2 regions of the Shewanella sp. 553 genome follow, and region 2 is predicted to be linked to the other one. Evidence: predicted binding sites of a transcription regulator. Region 2 holds the regulator's gene; the other holds the start of a gene.
The links. The regulator NrdR, encoded in region 2, represses ribonucleotide reductase genes. The targets are predictions, from matches to a motif close to AAACACNANATNTNGTGTTT.
Positions count from the first base shown of each region.

Region 1: nrdA (class 1a ribonucleoside-diphosphate reductase subunit alpha) is a predicted target of NrdR. The motif match lies at 4,164-4,183, and genes of this name have one in related genera.

Region 1 is NZ_CM181701.1:2,022,891-2,030,164, reverse strand. It holds gene yfaE (class I ribonucleotide reductase maintenance protein YfaE) at 1-413, opposite strand, end outside; gene nrdB (class Ia ribonucleoside-diphosphate reductase subunit beta) at 535-1,665, opposite strand; gene nrdA (class 1a ribonucleoside-diphosphate reductase subunit alpha) at 1,739-4,027, opposite strand; gene AC5YBZ_RS09120 (HAD family hydrolase) at 4,595-5,293, opposite strand; gene ubiG (bifunctional 2-polyprenyl-6-hydroxyphenol methylase/3-demethylubiquinol 3-O-methyltransferase UbiG) at 5,286-6,002, opposite strand; gene gyrA (DNA gyrase subunit A) at 6,301-7,274, shown strand, end outside.
Region 2 is NZ_CM181701.1:1,064,374-1,071,647, reverse strand. It holds gene ribH (6,7-dimethyl-8-ribityllumazine synthase) at 1-248, opposite strand, end outside; gene ribBA (bifunctional 3,4-dihydroxy-2-butanone-4-phosphate synthase/GTP cyclohydrolase II) at 373-1,476, opposite strand; gene AC5YBZ_RS04790 (riboflavin synthase) at 1,544-2,215, opposite strand; gene ribD (bifunctional diaminohydroxyphosphoribosylaminopyrimidine deaminase/5-amino-6-(5-phosphoribosylamino)uracil reductase RibD) at 2,242-3,375, opposite strand; gene nrdR (transcriptional regulator NrdR) at 3,413-3,877, opposite strand; gene glyA (serine hydroxymethyltransferase) at 4,001-5,257, opposite strand; gene ettA (energy-dependent translational throttle protein EttA) at 5,649-7,274, shown strand, end outside.

The DNA of each region.
Region 1 (7,274 bases), 960 kb from region 2:
TAGCTCAAATTATGTTCGCGATCTCGCCCTGGCTGGGTCGACATTTTAGTTGACTGGATATTATTGGTCGATGTGGCAGTGCTTTTTGTCGAGATTGACGCTCGTGTGACAACTACATTAACACCTTGAGTAGATAAGGCTAAGTCCACGTCGCCATCGGGATGGCAGCAACAAGGCAGACATTCATCGGCCTCCAGTTCAACTAAAGGCTCAGTATGGTATATCACCGAGCCATGATTGAGTTTGGTTTTACAGGCACCACAAAAGCCGTTTCGGCATTCTGAAAATACCTTAACGTTTTTCTGTTCTAGTGCCTGTAGCAGGCTAACGTGCTGCTCTGTATAGAGTAGCACTGGCTGGCCTTGTAGGCTGACAATGGGCGCTTTTTTAAAGGTCGCTTGCTTAAACGTCATGCTGTTAATTATCTAACATCTATTTATTGAGCTATGATTGCTCACGTTATTGTGACTAAAAATAGGATGCATCGATTTATCCATGCAGGACTATTAGCCACTCAATCACAGAGCCATATCATCACAGATCAAAATCGGCAAACTGACTTTCATCGACTGAAGAGTCAATTTGGCCCACAAGGTAAGATGATACTTCTACCTCTTGCGGTGCGACCTGTACTGAATCACTCTCTAGCCAGTTCTTCATCCAAGGCAGCGGGTTGCTCTGATCTGCGTACGGACTGACTAAGTTAACCGATTTCATACGCTCGTTAGTGATGTACTCAACGTATTGGCATAAGATCTGTTCGTTAAGACCGATCATTGAGCCATCTTTGAATAGGTATTTTGCCCACTCTTTTTCTTGCTCTGCCGCTTTGATAAAAATATCTGTGGCTATTTGCTCACACTCTTTGGCAATGTCCCCCATCTCTGGATCGTCTTTACCCGCTTGCATAATCTTAAGGATATGCTGGGTACCATTTAGGTGCAAAGCTTCATCACGGGCGATCAATCGAATAATTTTAGCGTTACCTTCCATAACTTTACGTTCAGCGAAGGCAAAAGAGCAGGCAAAACTGACGTAAAAACGAATCGCTTCCAATACGTTAACCGACACCATACACAGATACAGTGCTTTTTTGATCTCACGCTGGGTGACCACGACGTGTTTACCGTCAACCTCGTGCGTACCTTCACCAAACAAGTGGAAGGCTTGGCTAAGGACAATTAGCTTATCGTAGTACTCGGCAATATCGCTAGCACGTTTGAGGATCTCTTCATTGGCGACGATATCGTCAAATACTACCGATGGGTCGTTAACAATGTTACGGATAATGTGAGTGTATGAGCGTGAATGAATGGTTTCAGAAAACGACCAAGTTTCAATCCAGGTTTCTAACTCGGGTAATGATACCAAGGGTAAAAATGCCACGTTAGGTGAGCGGCCTTGAATCGAGTCAAGCAGAGTCTGATACTTTAAGTTTGAAATGAAAATATGCTTTTCATGATCGGGTAGTGCTGCATAGTCGATTTTGTCTTTGCTGACATCAACTTCTTCTGGTCGCCAGAAAAACGATAATTGCTTTTCGATTAGCTTTTCAAAAACTTCATATTTTTGAATATCATAACGCGCTACGTTAACCGATTGTCCCAAAAACATGGGTTCCAATGAGGCATTATTAGCGGTTTGACAAAATGTAGAATAGGCCATGTTTCTATCTTCCGACAATGGGGGCTAAGCCCCCATATATTAACGTGAAATACTGATGATAAACATCAAGTGATTAGATCTTACACGCGCCGCCAGCGCAACTATCATCTTCTTTTTCAATGGCGGTGATATCGTCATGACTATCTGAGGCGCCATCACGAGTGTTGTGATAGTAAAGTGTCTTCACACCGTATTTGTAAGCGGTCAATAGATCTTTTAGCAACACTTGCATAGGGACTTTTGACCCAGGGAAACGACTTGGGTCATAGTTAGTATTGGCTGAAATCGATTGGTCGACAAACTTCTGCATTAACCCCACTAATTGCAAATAACCATCGTTGTTCGGCATTTGCCATAATAACTCATAGCTATGCTGATACTTTTCAAAGTCAGGCACCACTTGCTTAAGCTGACCATCTTTACTGGCTTTCACGCTGATTAATCCGCGTGGAGGTTCAATGCCATTGGTCGCATTTGAGATCTGTGATGAGGTCTCTGATGGCATCAGGGCCGACAGCGTAGAGTTACGCAGGCCATGAGTCACTATCTCTTCACGCAGTGTTTCCCAATCAAGGTGCAATGGTTCGTCACAAATTTTATCCAAGTCACGCTTATAGGTGTCTATGGGTAAAATGCCTTTGGCATAATTAGTCTCATGGAACAAAGGGCAAGCGCCTTGTTCTTTCGCCAAGTTTACCGAAGCTTTCAATAGATAATATTGGATAGCTTCAAAGGTTCTGTGGGTAATGCCGTTGGCTGAGCCATCGGAGTAACGTACCCCTTCCTTAGCCAAGTAGTTGGCGAAGTTAATCACGCCTATCCCTAAGGTACGACGGTTCATCGATGCTTTATGAGCCGAGGTTATAGGGTAATCTTGATAATCGAGTAGATTATCTAACGCACGTACAGCCAGATCAGCTAATGGCTCTAGCTCTTCAAGATTCTTAATTGCACCTAAGTTAAGGGCTGATAAGGTACACAGCGCGATTTCACCGTTAGGATCGTCTACATTGTTCAGTGGTTTGGTTGGCAGAGCGATTTCTAAACACAAGTTAGATTGACGCACTGGTGCTACTTTAGAGTCGAATGGGCTGTGAGTATTACAGTGATCGACGTTTTGAATATAGATACGACCAGTAGAAGCGCGCTCTTGCATCATTAATGCAAATAGCTCAACGGCTTTAATTTGCTTCTTACGAATGTTGTCATCCGCTTCATATTGCAGATAAAGACGTTCAAACTCGGCTTGGTCTTCAAAAAATGCATCATACATACCAGGTACGTCAGATGGGCTGAATAGGCTTATCATGCCACCTTGGATCAAGCGCTGATACATCAACTTGTTGATCTGAACACCATAATCCAAATGACGAATACGGTTATCGTCAACACCACGGTTGTTTTTCAATACCAGCAGTGATTCAACTTCTAAATGCCACATAGGGTAGAAGAGGGTCGCTGCGCCGCCACGAACGCCGCCTTGTGAGCACGACTTAACCGCGGTTTGGAAATACTTATAAAAAGGTAAGCAACCGGTGTGGAAAGCTTCGCCGCCACGAATTGGGCTACCTAGCGCACGAATGCGACCAGCATTAATACCAATACCGGCACGTTGTGATACGTACTTTACAATGGCCGACGCGGTAGCATTGATTGAGTCTAAGCTATCGCCACATTCAATCAGTACGCACGAACTGAACTGACGCGTAGGGGTACGCACACCCGCCATGATGGGGGTGGGTAGCGAGATCTTAAAGGTTGAAGTCGCATCATAGAAGTTTTTTACATAATCTAGACGCGTCTCTCTTGGGTATTTGGCAAACAAACATGCCGCAACCAGGATATATAAGAACTGGGCGCTCTCATAAATCTCATGACTAACCCGGTTTTGCACTAAGTACTTGCCTTCGAGCTGTTTAACGGCTGCGTAAGAGAAGTTCATGTCGCGCCAGTGATCGATATGCTCATCAAGCAAATCTAACTCTTCGCGAGTGTAGTCACTTAGGATGTGGCTATCGTATTTGCCCATCTCCACCAGCTTAATGACATGATCATATAGCTTAGGCGGTTCAAATTGACCAAAGGCTTTCTTACGCAAATGGAAGATAGCTAAACGGGCAGAGAGAAACTGATAATCAGGTGATTCTGGCGAGATTAAATCTGCGGCAGCCTTAATAATGGTTTCATGAATTGCTTCAGTTGGAATTCCATCATAAAACTGAAGGTGAGAACGTAATTCCACTTCAGAGACAGAGACATTTTTCAGTCCATTTGCCGCCCAAGTGATCACTCGGTGGATCTTATCGAGATCGATAGTTTCACGTTCGCCACTGCGTTTAGTGACTTGCATAGTGCTGTTCATTAAAGATAAGCCTTGATTAAATATTGTGGTCATATGAGCTGGAAAATACACTCAACGTTTCCCTGTCAAAACAATCGAAAAGTTAACAAAAACTACCAAAATACAACTTAGGTTTTAGTGGCTTCGATCGTCACTCACACACAATATATGGTGTTATATAAATAATAGGATACAAGATAGTGAGGTTGGTGGCATTTTGCAAGCGGCATTTTAGGGGACAAGTTGTGGATATCTTGGGGGTAACATTAAGGGTTAGTAACGGCTAACCTTTAAGGCTTGTTTTCAATAATGCTTGCTGATTTTGAGTAAGTTTTGTGCTGCTAAATTTAATCTAATAGAACGCTAGTTTTATCATCGATCGCGACGATCGATGATTGGCAAATGGGTTGTGAGATGGCGAGCAAATCACTGTAAATATCCATCAAGGTGCTTCGATGTAAAACACTGGAAATCATAAAACGACATTTCAAAGCAACATTTTATAAAAAATCGTCAAAAGCAGCGTGTTTTTAAAACCAACACCAGCAAATCGCTATAGTGCGATTTACTGGTTATCAGTGGTTTCGTTTACGTATTATGGCTGACAGAGGCTTGAGCAAGATAGTCGATAATTGCGTATGGCTTATCAAAGCATATTTGATGTGGCCAATCAGCTGGCTTGTCATCTTTAGCGATATAGCCCCACATGGCGATCCCCCCATGCATGTGGCTATTTTGCGCCGCTTCAAGATCGCGCCGTGCATCACCGATATAGATGATGTTACCAGCATCACAGCCCAGCTGCTGCGCAGCTAACAGCATCGGCGCTGCAGCGGGTTTACCTTGGGTGGTAGAGTCGCCGCTGATAACGCTGCGTATACACTCGATAAGGGGCTGTTGCCCTAAACACAGTTTAGTTAATAAAGGGCGGGTAAATCGTGCTGCCTTATTCGTGACCACACCAAAGGCAATGCCATTCTCCATTAAATAGTGCAGTACTTCAGTCATGCCATCAAACAACCTAGCATTGTCGCCATTAATGCGTTGATAGTGCGCCAGCAGCGCCTGCTGCAGTTGGACTTTTTGCGCAGCATCGAGTGTCGGCTGCGCCGCAGTAACTAGGGCTAAACTGCCATTGGATGCGGCGTCACGTACATCTTCAAGTGCAACACTGGGGTAATCGAAATCGTGCAGAGCCAGATTCAGCGCCGCAACCAGATCGGGTGCGGTATCAGCCAAGGTGCCGTCTAAATCAAACAGCACCCCGAGGATCGTACTGTTAGGCATCGTCATTTTTGACTGTCGCTATCATATAATTGACATCGAGACTCTTGGTATAACGAAACATACCGCTTAACGGATTGTAAGTGATCCCAGTAGCGTCGCTGCAGATAAGCTCGGCATTATCTGCCATCGCGATAAGCTCAGCAGGTTTGATGTACTTATTATGATCATGGGTGCCCACGGGTAACATCTTAAGCAGATATTCTGCGCCCAGTACTGTCTCTATGTAAGCACGGATATTACGGTTAATAGTCGAGAAAAACACATAGCCGCCAGGTTTGACCATGTCGCTGCAGGCTTGAATGACTGATGCAGGATCGGGCACATGCTCCAGCATCTCCATGCAAGTAACCACATCATATGCAGCAAGGTGGTAATCGCGGTGAGCTTCGGCGGTATCTTGAATGTAATTGATCTCAACCCCGGTCTCAAGTGCATGCAAGCGAGCGACATCTAATGGCTCAGTCCCCATGTCTAACCCATCCACTTTAGCGCCAATACGGGCCATGCTTTCAGATAAGATCCCGCCGCCGCAGCCGACATCTAATACACGTTTGCCAAACAGGCCGCCGACCGTTTGGTCGATGAAGTTCAGTCGTAGCGGGTTGAGTTTGTGAATAGGCTTAAACTCGCCTTCTGGATCCCACCAGGTTTCTGCCATTTTTTCAAATTTAGCGATTTCCTGTGGATCAACATTGCTATGGTTAGACACTCTTGGACCTCTCATCGAGATTTTATTGTGGTGCTATTATACCGATAGCAATTAATAAACAAAGGATTATCAATCAGGTTGCGTAAGCTCGGTGTTGACTTTGCTGTCAAAGCATACTGGGTTTGATTTGAGTCAATGTTTATCGGTTTAATCATATATTTGCTGGGAAATATCAATAGGGTCTAGCGACAATAATTATCTGTGTTAGAATGCCAAATCACGTTTTCAGGCTTGATACAACACTGTTTTATTTTCATACAGTAGGGTGTCGGCTAAATTTCAAGGGATCGAGCAGTTTATGACTGATCTGGCTTCATCTATAACACCAATTAATATTGAAGACGAATTAAAGAATTCATATTTAGATTACGCCATGAGCGTTATCGTTGGCCGTGCTCTACCTGATGTAAGAGACGGACTCAAACCTGTTCACCGCCGCGTGTTATTTGCGATGAACGAACTCAAGAATGATTGGAATAAACCCTATAAAAAATCGGCACGTGTTGTCGGTGACGTTATCGGTAAATATCACCCACATGGTGATACCGCGGTTTATGACACTATCGTTCGTATGGCGCAGCCATTCTCGCTACGTTACACCCTAGTTGATGGCCAAGGTAACTTTGGTTCGGTCGACGGTGACTCTGCAGCAGCAATGCGTTATACCGAAATTCGTATGGAGAAGTTAGCTCACTCTTTACTGGCTGACTTAGACAAAGAAACCGTCGATTTTGTACCTAACTACGATGGCACCGAATTCATTCCGGCCGTATTACCAACGCGCGTACCTAACCTGTTAATCAATGGTTCCTCGGGTATTGCTGTTGGTATGGCGACCAATATTCCACCGCACAACTTAACCGAAGTGGTAAAAGGGTGTTTAGCGTTAATCGAAGAGCCAAGCTTATCGATTGAACAGCTAATGGAATATATTCCAGGGCCTGATTTTCCAACGGCCGCCACTATTAACGGTCGTAAAGGCATCATTGATGCTTACAATACTGGCCGAGGCCGCGCCGTCATGCGCGCTAAAGCAGAAGTCGAAACTGAAGACAATGGCCGTGAACGCATTATCGTTCATGAGATCCCTTATCAAGTGAACAAGGCTCGCTTAATCGAAAAGATTGCCGAGCTGGTTAAAGATAAGAAGATTGAAGGCATTAGCGGCCTGCGCGATGAGTCAGATAAAGACGGTATGCGTATCGTTATCGAGATCAAGCGTGGCGAAGTGGGTGAGGTTGTCCTTAATAACCTTTATGCCCAAACTCAGAT
Region 2 (7,274 bases):
ATCACCGCGCCTAGCGCAATGATACCGTCAAATTTACCGCTTGCTGCCACACGACGAGCCGCTAGAGGCAACTCTACAGCGCCAGGCACACGTACAATCGTGATATTGTCATCTGCAACTTGACCAAAGCGCTTTAGCGTATCTAACGCGCCATCAAGCAAACTCTCAACAACAAAGCTGTTGAAGCGTGAGATCACGATGGCAACTTTGGCATTTTTCGATTCGATATTACCTTGAACTACGTTCATTTATCTTACCTAAATTAGCTTTAACAAACCCGGCACGGGAAAAAAGAGGCCGTATAATACCACAGCACACGACGTTGATCCCCATGCAATTTAAACCAAATGAGTGAATTTACTCACATGAGTATTAATCAGCAATATATTCAGTGACTTCTAACCCAAAGCCCGACAGCGAATGGTAACGCTTTGGCGAACTCAGCAGGCGCATTGTGGTGACGCCCACATCGGCCAAGATTTGCGAGCCGATACCCACTTGGCGTGAGGTGCCTTGCCATTGGGCTGGGGCTGCAGCTTCGCCTTTGTCCTGAGCTTCAAATGCCTTGACCTTGGCCAAAATTTCACTGCGGTGCTCTTGATGCCCCAGTAAGACTAATACGCCGCCTTCATCGGCAATACGTGCCATGGCTTTTTCGAGTGACCAGCTGCGTTTTTCATCGCGCTCAGAATGAAGTAAATCATTAAAGGTATTTTGCAGGTGTACCCGCACTAAGCTGTTTGGCTTAACATCACCTTTGATTAAGGCATAGTTGAGTTGGTTGTCTATGGTGTCACGGTAGGTGATCATCTCAAACTCACCAAAACGGGTTGGCAATTTGCACTTAGCCTCGCGCACCACTGTGGTCTCTTTGGTATTACGGTATTCAATTAAATCAGCAATGGTGCCTATTTTTAGGCCATGCTTTTCGGCAAAAATCTCAAGATCGGGACGACGCGCCATGGTGCCATCGTCATTCAGGATTTCAACGATAACAGCTGAAGGCTCTAAACCTGCAAGACGGGCAATATCACAGCCCGCTTCGGTGTGACCTGCGCGCACTAAAACGCCCCCTTCTTGGGCCATCAGCGGGAAAATATGCCCTGGCTGCACAATATCGGTTGGCTTAGCATCTTTCGCCACAGCCGCTTTCACGGTCACGGCTCTATCTTGGGCAGAAATACCGGTTGTCACCCCTTCAGCAGCTTCAATCGACACGGTAAAGTTAGTCGAAAATTGCGCGTTATTGTTGGTAACCATCAAGGGTAAATTCAGCTGTTGACAGCGGGCTTTCGTCATGGTTTGGCAAATTAAACCACGTCCAAATGTCGCCATAAAGTTGATCGCCTCAGGGGTGACAAGATCTGCCGCCATGATAAGATCGCCTTCGTTTTCTCTATCTTCGTCATCCATCAAGATAACCATCTTGCCTAAACGAATATCTTCGATAATCGCTTCTATGCTATGTAGTGCCATTGTTAGACCTTGAAATGTTCTTCTAGTAATAAATATTTAATCTGCTATTGGTTGGCAATGCCAGCCTCTATCTTAAAAAGCCTGAGCGAGCTAACAGATCCAGCGTCACTTCTGGGGCTTTGCTAACATTTTCATCTGCATTGTGCTCCGAATACGTCATTAAACGCTCTAAATGACGTGCGATCAGATCCACCTCGATATTAACGCTATCGCCGGCTTTTAAGTTAATCAGGGTGGTTTCACCCGCGGTATGCGGCACTATGGTTAAGCGAAAGCGTTCGCCTTGCACCTCATTCACCGTCAGGCTAACGCCATCGATGGTAATGGAGCCTTTATGGGCGATGTAGCGCGCCAAACCTTGAGGCGGCGTTAACCAAAATTCGATAGCCTTACCACGGTATTGCCTATCGTCGACGTAAGCGACGCCATCGACATGACCGCTCACCATATGACCCCCTAAGCGTGTGGTCGGTGTGACAGCTTTTTCTAAATTAACCGCTTGCCCCACTTGATAATGAGCAAAGCCTGTCAGTGACACTGTCTCGGCTGAGATATCGGCAACATAACCGTCGCTTAAGCATTCCACCACGGTGAGACACACGCCATTGGTGGCAATACTGTCACCGAGTTTGACATCACTTAAGTCCAGCTTACCACTGGCCACGGTGAGACGAATATCGTCGCCACGGCGCTCAATTTTTCTTAGATTTCCTACTGACTCAATGATCCCAGTAAACATCTTTACCTACTTAGTTGCTCTGCACTTTAACAGGAGTGTGCACATAAATTAAATGTAAAACGCGTATCGTCACCGAGCTTACGCTCATCAGTTAACACTAACTTAGGCAGTTGCGTCATCTGAGTATAGTCGGGTAACTGGAGTAAATTACGCCCGTGGCTGCCAAGCAATTTAGGCGCTTGGTATAAGACCAATTCATCGGCCAGTTGCTGTGCCATAAAAGCCCCCGCCAAGGTGGCGCCAGCTTCGACCATCACGCTATTGCACGTTTGCCCTAGATGCGCCAGCAATGCAGCGAGCGGCACGCGCCCCTCTTGGGCGTCAAGCTGTAAATGGCTCACATGTTGTGGCCAGAAGGCCTGTACCGACGGGCTGTAAGGCGTACAAGACACCAATAAGACAGGTGATGGGATGGCCAATAATTTTGCTTGGCTCCCTAAGCGCGCCTGACTATCGAGCACCACCCGCAATGGCTGCTTTAACAGCTCAGCAGGCAGAGAATCGGCTAGGCTGCCAAGCTCTTGATGGCGCACATTCATGCTGGGATCATCTTGCAATACGCTATCGATGCCGGTTATCACCGCACAATGACGCGCGCGCATTCGCTGCACATCGCGACGGGCATTAGCGCCCGTTATCCACTTCGATGTGCCATTGGACAGCGCCGTTTTACCGTCTAAACTGGCGGCCAACTTAATGCTCACCCAAGGCAATCCTGTCGCCATACGCTTCATAAAGCCTTGATTCAGCGCGGCCGCCTCATCACGCAGTAGTTCGATATCGACCTCAATGCCGGCTTGCTGCAGCATCTTGATACCACGTCCAGACACCTGCGGATTAGGGTCGGTTACCGCTACCACCACCCGCGCCACTTGCGCATCGATCAACGCCTGTGCACACGGCGGGGTGCGGCCATAGTGGCTACACGGCTCTAGAGTGACATAAGCGGTTGCCCCTTGGGCTTGCTCGCCAGCCATGCGCAGTGCATGCACTTCGGCATGGGGGCCGCCCGCGGCAATATGATAACCTTCGCCGACCACCTTGCCCGCCAGGGTGATAACACAGCCCACGCTCGGGTTAGGTCGAGTGGTATAGCGCCCTTTACGCGCTAACTTGATGGCTTTTGCCATCATTTCAATGTCAAATTTTGACCACGCCATGTGCCATATCCATGCAATCTAATGATTAAAAATCGGTTTATTTGGTCGACTTAGGACTCTGCAGTTTCGCAATGGCGTCACCAAACTCGGACACATCTTCAAAGGCGCGATACACAGAAGCGAAGCGGATATAGGCGACTTTATCGAGGTGGACCAAGTGGTCCATCATCAAATTACCTATCATCTCAGAGGTGACTTCGCGCTCACCGGTGGCGCGCAGCGTCGACTTTATCTTACTTAGTGCCTGCTCAATTTCATCCATAGATACCGGACGTTTCTCGACTGCGCGTAACATGCCGCCCCGCAGCTTTTCTTCATCGAACGGCTGGCGACTACCGTCTTGCTTAACCACTCGCGGCATTACTAACTCGGCGCCTTCAAAAGTGGTGAATCTTTCATGGCACTCTAGGCATTCACGGCGACGGCGAACCTGATGACCATCGGCAACCAAGCGAGAATCGATCACCTTAGTATCGGTTGCGCTGCAAAACGGACAATACATTGAGCCTCCAGCATAAAAGCACTTAAATAGATCGGTTGGCATGCATAAAAAAGCCAACTGAGAGATACAAAAATGGCCGCTATCATAGCGGCCATCGAAGTTTACCTGATTTAACCCTTAAGGTTAACCGTAAACAGGGAACTTAGCGCACAAATCAAGGACCTGGTTTTTCACCCGCTCGATAGTGGCTTCGTTGTTGATGTCATCAAGCACATCACACATCCAGTTAGTTAACTCAACCGCTTGCGCTTCTTTGAAACCACGACGCGTGATCGCTGGCGAGCCGATACGCAGACCCGAGGTCACAAAAGGTGAGCGAGGATCGTTAGGCACTGAGTTTTTGTTCACTGTGATGTTGGCACGGCCAAGTGCAGCATCAGCGTCTTTACCTGTGATATCTTTGGCAATCAAATCAAGCAGGAATAGGTGGTTGTCGGTACCGCCAGACACTACATCATAACCGCGCTGGATAAAGGTGTTTGCCATCGCTTTGGCGTTAACAACCACTTGCTCTTGGTACGTTTTAAACTCAGGCTCTAATGCTTCTTTGAACGCCACCGCTTTAGCCGCGATAACGTGCATCAATGGACCACCTTGGCCACCTGGGAATACCGCTGAGTTTAGCTTCTTGTAAATATCTTCATCATCACAGGCCGACAAGATCAAGCCGCCACGTGGGCCAGCCAGAGTCTTATGGGTTGTAGTGGTCACCACGTGTGCATGTGGCAGTGGATTAGGGTAGATACCCGCAGCCACTAGACCTGCAACGTGCGCCATATCGACAAACAGGTAAGCACCGACTTTGTCTGCGATTTCGCGGAACTTGCCCCAATCGATAATACCAGAGTAGGCACTGAAACCGGCGATAATCATCTTAGGTTGATGCTCAACGGCAAGGCGCTCAACTTCGGCGTAATCAATCTTACCAGTGGTTTCGTCGATACCGTACTGCACGGCATTGTACAATTTACCCGAGAAGCTCACGTGAGAGCCATGGGTCAAGTGACCACCGTGGGCAAGGCTCATCCCCAAAACGGTATCGCCGCCTTGAAGTAGCGCCATAAATACCGCTGAGTTAGCTTGTGAACCAGAGTGAGGCTGAACGTTGGCGTAAGTGGCACCAAATAGCTCTTTGGCGCGAGAGATAGCGAGTTCTTCTGCGATATCCACATACTCACAACCACCATAGTAACGCTTACCCGGGTAACCTTCGGCATACTTGTTAGTCAGCTGAGAACCTTGCGCTTCTAATACACGAGGACTGGTGTAGTTTTCAGAGGCGATAAGCTCGACGTGCTCTTCTTGGCGACGAGTTTCATCTTGGATCGCTTGAAACAGTTGTGGATCGAAGTCCGCAATATTCATCTCTTTTTTCAGCATTGGTCACTCCAGCTGTTAAAGTCTTATTTAAGTAGGGTTGCGCGGTATTCTACAGTGCAATTGATCACAATCCCAGCATTAGCAACATGAAATTAGCCGTAATTCAGGCTTAGAAATATTCATCTAAGTGCCCCACAGCAGCCAACGCCATAAGCGAGTCATTGTTTGGCAAGCGGATTCTGTTACAAGCCATAAAAGTGACTGTTTACAGCACTTTGATAAAAAACACTGTTTTCGTTTTAGGATAAACCTTGGGTGGCATAAACCGAAAAGTCAGCCCAAAAGCAATTGATGCACACGCCGCCGGCGCCCATCTTCTAAAATACGATTTAAGTTCATACACGATTGCAGTAGAATTGGCGCCATTGTTTTGTCGGAGAGTAAATTTGTTATGGCACAATTTGTTTATAGCATGCTACGAGTGGGCAAAATTGTCCCACCTAAAAAGCAGATCCTAAAAGATATTTCCTTAAGCTTTTTTCCTGGCGCCAAGATTGGTGTATTGGGTCTCAACGGCTCAGGTAAATCGACCCTACTGCGCATTATGGCCGGCCTCGATACCGACATTGAGGGTGAAGCCCGCCCCATGCAGGACCTTAAAATCGGTTACCTGCCCCAAGAGCCGAAGCTGGATGAACAGCAAACCGTACGTGAAGCGATTGAAGAAGCGGTCAGCGAGGCGAAAAATGCCCTTGCTCGCTTAGATGAAGTCTATGCGCTGTACGCCGAGCCCGATGCCGACTTTGATGCGTTGGCCAAAGAACAAGGCCGCCTCGAAGCCATTATTCAAGCGCAAGACGCTCACAACCTCGATAACATCTTAGAGCGCGCCGCAGATGCGCTGCGCCTACCAGATTGGGACACTAAAATTGAAGTCTTATCTGGGGGTGAACGTCGCCGTGTGGCCTTGTGTCGTTTACTGCTCGAAAAACCCGATATGTTGCTGCTCGATGAGCCGACCAACCATTTGGATGCCGAGTCAGTTGCTTGGCTAGAGCGCTTCTTACAAGATTACACTGGCACCGTTGTGGCTATTACCCACGATAGGTACTTCCTCGACAACGCCGCTGGTTGGATCTTAGAGCTTGACCGTGGTGAAGGGATCCCTTGGGAAGGCAACTACTCTTCTTGGCTTGAGCAAAAAGATGCCCGCCTTAAACAAGAGTCGGCCACCGAAAACGCCCGCCAAAAAACCATTGCCAAAGAACTTGAATGGGTTCGCCAGGGGGCTAAAGGCCGTCAATCTAAGGGCAAGGCCCGTATGGCGCGTTTTGAAGAGCTTAATACTAACGATTACCAAAAGCGTAATGAGACTAACGAACTCTTTATTCCACCTGGACCCCGTTTGGGTGACAAGGTCATTGAAGTTAACAACCTGACCAAGTCTTATGGCGATCGCGTCCTTATCGACAATTTAAGCTTCTCAGTGCCTAAAGGCGCTATCGTGGGTATTATCGGTGCCAACGGCGCGGGTAAATCGACCCTGTTTAAGATGCTTACCGGCGCCGAGCAGCCTGATAGTGGCAGCATAGAAATTGGTGAGTCGGTGAAGATTGCCTCGGTCGATCAGTTCCGTGATTCGATGAATGATAAAAATACCGTTTGGCAAGAGATCTCTGGCGGCCAAGATATCATGCGGATCAACAACACCGAAATCCCAAGTCGCGCCTATGTGGGTCGCTTTAACTTCCGTGGTGGCGATCAGCAAAAAATTATCGGCAGCCTCTCGGGTGGTGAGCGTAACCGAGTTCATTTAGCCAAACTGTTGCAAGCGGGCGGCAACGTACTGTTACTCGATGAACCCACCAACGATTTAGACGTCGAAACCTTACGCGCCTTGGAAGAAGCCCTGCTTGAATTCCCAGGTTGCGCCATGGTTATCTCCCATGACCGTTGGTTCCTCGACAGAATCGCTACCCATATTTTAGATTATCGCGACGAAGGCCAAGTGAACTTCTACGAAGGTAACTACACCGAGTACACCACGTGGTTAAAAGAGACCTTAGGCACTGAGGCC